Regions from separate parts of the Aminobacter sp. BE322 genome, predicted to be linked through region 1. Evidence: riboswitches for the same ligand, from Rfam matches in the RefSeq annotation. Region 1 holds a riboswitch; the other holds the start of a gene.
The links. A riboswitch is a leader RNA that binds a small molecule or an ion and turns the genes downstream of it on or off. The one in region 1 is predicted to bind S-adenosylmethionine.

Region 1 (2,868 bases):
CTGCCGGTGCCGCCGGCGGCGGAATGGCCGAAGCCCGGGTCGAAGAAGCCGGCATAGTGGACGCGGAATTCGCCCACCAGCGGATCGAAGGGGGTCATCTCCGCGGCGTAGAGCGGCGGCACGTGCACGGCCTCGCGGCTGACGAGGATGTAGAATTCGTCCGGGTCGAGCACCAGTTCGCCCGAACCGTGGTTGTAGATCGGCTCCCAGAAATCGACGACCGCCTGAGCGGCACGCTTGTCGACGTCGACCAGGCCGGTGTGGTGTTTGCCGCGATAGCCGACGATGCTGCCCGGCTCGCCGCCGAGGTCGATGGAGAGCGCTATGCCGCCGCCCGAAATGTTGGGCGGATCGATGGCCACCAGCCGATCGGAGGCATGCAGCGCATGCAGCTCGGCCTCGGACAATAGCGCATTGCCCTTCCTGAAGCGGATCTGCGACAGGCGCGAGCCCTTGCGCACGACGATCGGGAAGGTGCGCGGGCTGACCTCGAGATAGAGCGGGCCGACATAGCCGGCCGGGATCTTGTCGAACTCCTGGCCGCGGTCGGTCATGACGCGGGTGAAGATGTCGAGCCGGCCGGTCGAGCTCTTGGGGTTGGCCGAGGCCGAGATGTCGGCAGGCAGGTTGAGCGCCTCCTGCAGCGGCACGATGTAGACGCAGCCGGTCTCCAGAACGGCGCCGTCGGCCAGGTCGATCTCGTGCAGCTTGAGCCGGTCGAGCTTGGCCTGCACCAGATGCCCCGGCCCCGGCAGGAAGCTGGCGCGCACGCGAAAGGCTTTGGCGCCGAGGCGCAGGTCGAGGCTCGCCGGCTGGACCTGGTCAGCCTCGAGAGGTGGCGCGGCCAGCGCGCCCGAAGCGAACAAAGCCGCGATGTCCTGGTCAGGAAGAATGCCCGACTGCCGCATTGGCCAACTCCTCTACAACGCCGGCCCGACCGTGCGGCAAGGACGCTGCGGCGCTCGATGCCCATGGACCCGGCCTTCGGACCATGCGCGTGGCCCAAAACGTTTAGTCGAGCCCGCGATTGACGCAAGCCGGGCTTGGGTCTAAAGGACCTTTATCCCGTGGTGATTTGGCCGGTCGGCTTGCAGCCACGTTAAACAAGTCGCTAAAGGGCCGCAGTTGGACCGGTTTGCGACTTCTCGCGGCCGGTTTTTTTGTATTTGGAAGTCGCTATGACCACCGACAAGACACGCAACTGGAACCCCCAGACCACCCTCGTCCACGGCGGCACGCTCCGCTCGGAATTCGGCGAGACGTCCGAAGCCATCTACCTGACCCAGGGCTATGTCTACGACAGCGCCGAAAGCGCCGAGGCGCGCTTCAAGGGCGAGACGCAGGGCTTCATCTACTCGCGCTACGCCAACCCGACCGTCGACATGTTCGAGAAGCGCATGTGCGCCCTCGAAGGCGCCGAGGACGCCCGCGCCACCGCCTCGGGCATGGCCGCGGTCGCCGCCGCCATCCTCTGCAGCCTCAAGGCCGGCGACCACATCGTCGCCGCACGGGCGCTGTTCGGTTCCTGCCGCTGGATCGTCGAGACGCTGGCGCCCAAGTACGGCATCCAGGCGACGCTGGTCGACGGCACCAGGATCGAGAACTGGGAAAGGGCTCTCCAGCCCAACACCAAGCTCTTCTTCCTCGAAAGCCCGACCAACCCGACGCTCGAGGTGGTCGACATCGCCGCCGTGGCCCAGCTCGCCAACTCGATCGGGGCGCGCGTCGTCGTCGACAACGTCTTCGCCACGCCGATGCAGCAGAAGCCGCTCGAACTCGGCGCCCACATCGTCGTCTACTCGGCCACCAAGCACATCGACGGCCAGGGCCGCTGCCTGGGCGGCGTGATCCTCTCCGACAAGAAGTGGATCGACGAGAACCTGCACGACTATTTCCGCCACACCGGTCCGAGCCTGTCGCCGTTCAATGCCTGGACGCTGCTCAAGGGCCTGGAGACGCTGCCGCTGCGCGTTCGCCAGCAGACCGAGACCGCCGGCAGGATCGCCGACTTCCTCGCCGGCCGGCCGGAAGTTTCGCGCCTCATCTATCCGGGCCGCGCCGACCACCCGCAGGCCGACATCGTTCGGAAGCAGATGAAGGGCGGTTCGACGCTGATCTGCTTCGACGTCAAGGGCGGCAAGAAAGCGGCCTTCGCCTTCGAGAATGCGCTCCGGATCATCCTGATCTCGAACAATCTCGGCGACTCCAAGAGCCTGATCACCCATCCGGCGACCACCACGCACAAGAACCTCACCGACGAGGCGCGCGCCGAACTCGGCATCGACGACGGCACGCTGCGCCTGTCGGTCGGCCTCGAAGACGCCGACGACCTGCTCAACGACATCGGCGATGCGCTGAAGGCCACCCGCTGAAGCCGGCAGGCAGGCAGAGCAGGAAGACAAGCAAGGGGTGCTCCGGTCGACCGGGGCGCCCCTTTTCTTCCGTCCTACGGCAGCTTGGTCTCGTAGACGTAGAGCTTGGTCTCGTTGTCCTCGGGCGCCGCAATCAGGCGGATGCCGGTTTCGGTCTTCTCGACCAGCACCGGATTGCCGGTGATCGACTTGCCCTTCTCCGTCCAGATCTGCACGGGTACCTGGAACAGGGGACGGCCTTGCTTGAGGTCGATCACGTCGATGCCACCGAGGCGGAACAGCTGTCCGTCCGGGCCCGGACGGTACTCGGTCAGGCCGGTGCAGACCGCCTGGCCCGGCTTCGCCAGCCCGCAGTCCTGATAGTCGATATAGTGCGAGGGATTGAGCGTGCGGGTCTTTTCGGGGTCGAGCGCCGCGTCCGGCACGGTAAGGTCCTCGGTCACCTTCCAGGTGTAGAAGCGGCGCGAACCCCAGCTGACGGCATGCAGCGTGCCCT
Region 2 (2,868 bases), on a different contig from region 1:
GCGAGCGGGTGGCCGGGGATGAAGTGCACGCCTTCCGGAACATGCGGCCGCATCTGGGCGATGACGGAGGCCTTGGTGGAGCCGACATCGGTGAGGATGGCGCCCGGCCTCAGCGCTGGCGCGATCTCCTCGGCCAGCGCGCCCGACGAGCCGACCGGCACCGAGACGACGACGAGGTCGGCATCCGCGACCGCCACCTTGGCGTCCGCCGAGTAGCTGTCGCCGAGGCCGAGCTGCTCGGCGCGGGCCAGCGTGGCCGCGCTGCGGGTGGAGATGGCGATGTGGCGGGCAAGCCCTTCGCGGCGGATGACGCGCGCCAGCGACGAGCCGATCAGGCCGATGCCGACCAGGGCGATCTTTTCAAACAGGGGTTCGGACATTTTTCAGCTTTTCAGGAATTCGGTGAGGGCAGCGATGACACCGCGATTTGCCTCTTCGGTGCCGACGGTCATGCGCAGCGCATTTGGGAAGCCGTAGCCGGCGACCCTGCGCAGGATATAACCGCGCGCCGTGAGATACTCGTCGGCCGCCGCCGCCGAGTGCTTGCCGTCATCGGGGAAGTGGACCAGCAGGAAGTTGCCGACCGAGGGCGTGACGCGCAGTCCGAGCCTCTCGAACGCATTGACCAGCCACTCCGCCCACTGGGCATTGTGGGCGATGGTGCGTTCGACGTGCCCGCGGTCTTCCATTGCCGCCACGCCGGCCTCGATCGCCGCCGCGTTGACGTTGAAGGGCCCGCGCATGCGCTCGAGCACGTCTATGATGTGCGACGGCGCATAGATCCAGCCGATGCGCATGCCGCCCAGCCCGTGAATCTTCGAGAAGGTGCGGGTCATGACGACGTTCTCGTTGGCCGCGACCAGCTCGACGCCCGCCTCATAGTCGTTGCGCCGGACATATTCGGCATAGGCGGCGTCGAGCACCAGGAGCACGTTCTTCGGCAGCGCCGCATGCAGGCGACGCACCTCCTCAAACGGCAGGTAGGTGCCGGTCGGGTTGTTGGGGTTGGCAAGGAAGACGATCCTGGTCCTCGGCGTCACTGCAGCGACGATGTTGTCGACGCTGGCCTTCTCGGAATCTTCCTTGGCGACGACCGGCGTGGCCCCGGCGGCCTGGGTGTAGATCTTGTAGACCATGAAGCCGTGCTCGCTGTAGACGGCCTCGTCTCCCGGCGAGAGGTAGCTCTGGGCGAGCAGGCCGATCACCTCGTCCGAGCCGTTGGAGCAAAGGATGTTGGCAGGGTTGAGCCCATGGGCCGCCGCGATCGCCTGTCTCAGGCGCGAGGACGACCCGTCCGGATAATACTCCATCTTCTCGGCGAGCTTCTTCACCGCCTCGATGGCATGCGGCGAGGCGCCCAGCGGATTCTCGTTCGACGAGAGCTTATGGACCTTGGCGACGCCCGCCGGAGCGGTGCTCTTGCCGGGGACATAGGCTGCGATGTCCATGATGCCGGCGCGGGGTTCGGGGCGAATCTGCTCAGGTGCCTTGGTCATGTCGAAAATCCTGGATTGGCGCCTCCGGGCGGAGGCCGCAGCGGAAATACCCCTCGGGGCCGGCAATGTCGAGGAAAACCGGCGAAAGCGGCCGCCCTGGCCGGACGATTGGGTCACGGTTGACGCAATCCGTTGCCAGGCGTAATAGCTAGGCCTCGATCCGTGGTGATTTGGCCGGTCGGCTTGCAGCCACGTTAAACAAGTCGCTAAAGGGCCGTTTGCGATCCGTAAACCGGCTTTGCGACAGCAATGCCGGTTTTTTGTTGTTTGGAGTTCGCACAGTGCCGATCAAGATCCCGGATCAGCTGCCCGCCCGCGAAGTGCTGGTGAAAGAGGGCGTGTCCATCATGGACGAGCAGACCGCGCTCCGCCAGGACATCCGCCCGCTGCAGATCGGGCTGCTCAACCTCATGCCCAACAAGGTGCGGACCGAGACCCAGTTCGCCCGCCTGATCGGCGCGAGCCCGCTGCAGGTGGAACTGACGCTGGTGCGCATCGGCAACCACAAGGCCAAGAACACCTCCGAAGACCACCTGATCGCCTTCTACCAGACCTGGGAAGAGGTGAAGGAGCGCAAGTTCGACGGCTTCATCGTCACAGGCGCGCCGGTCGAGCTTTTGCCCTTCGAGGAAGTGACCTACTGGGACGAACTCCAGCAGATAATGGATTGGACGAAGACCAACGTCCATTCGCCGTTCTTCATCTGCTGGGGCGCAATGGCGGCCGCATGGCACTTCCACCGCGTCCCCAAGCACACGCTGGAGCACAAGGCCTTCGGCGTGTTCCGCCACAACAACAATGCCCCGGCCTCGCCCTATCTCGCCGGCTTCTCCGACGACTTCGCCATTCCGGTGTCGCGCTGGACAGAGGTGCGCGCCGCAGACATTCCCGACGGCTCGGGCCTGGAGCTCTTGATGGAATCTGAGGAGACCGGCCCCAGCCTGCTGGCCGAGCAGGCCGGCAACCGCCTCTACATGTTCAACCACATCGAATACGACTCAACCTCGCTCAAGGAAGAGTACGACCGCGACGTCGCCGCCGGCGTGAAGATCGCGGTGCCGCACGAATACTACCCTGGGGACGATCCGCAGCGCCGGCCGCTCAACCGCTGGCGCTCGCACGCGCATCTCTTGTTCGGCAACTGGATCAACCGGGTCTACCAGACCACGCCGTACGACCTGGAGAATATCGGCAAATAGCCGCTCGGTTCACGGCCGCGTCCGCGGCCGTTGAGCCTGCCAGCCGTGCGATGCATCGCGGACTTGCTCCGTCAGCGCACGGGTGCCTCAGGCTGTGGCGGCCGCCTCCGCCATCTCCTTGATGCGCACGCGCTTGAGTGCCGGCCCGCGCTTGTCCTTGGCGAGATGAACGG

Region 2: it holds a riboswitch for S-adenosylmethionine, as region 1 does, so the genes downstream of both, metA (homoserine O-acetyltransferase MetA) here and J2X50_RS17825 (O-succinylhomoserine sulfhydrylase) in region 1, are expected to answer to the same signal.

Annotation. Positions count from the first base shown of each region.
Region 1 covers NZ_JBNPXB010000013.1:68,673-71,540, forward strand. Annotated here, with positions in the region: gene J2X50_RS17820 (2'-deoxycytidine 5'-triphosphate deaminase) at 1-908, opposite strand, end outside; SAM riboswitch at 1,058-1,135, shown strand; gene J2X50_RS17825 (O-succinylhomoserine sulfhydrylase) at 1,179-2,372, shown strand; gene J2X50_RS17830 (DUF6454 family protein) at 2,447-2,868, opposite strand, start outside.
Region 2 covers NZ_JBNPXB010000005.1:79,136-82,003, forward strand. Annotated here, with positions in the region: gene J2X50_RS09950 (prephenate/arogenate dehydrogenase family protein) at 1-380, opposite strand, end outside; gene hisC (histidinol-phosphate transaminase) at 384-1,496, opposite strand; SAM riboswitch at 1,649-1,726, shown strand; gene metA (homoserine O-acetyltransferase MetA) at 1,778-2,695, shown strand; gene J2X50_RS09965 (ABC transporter ATP-binding protein/permease) at 2,783-2,868, opposite strand, start outside.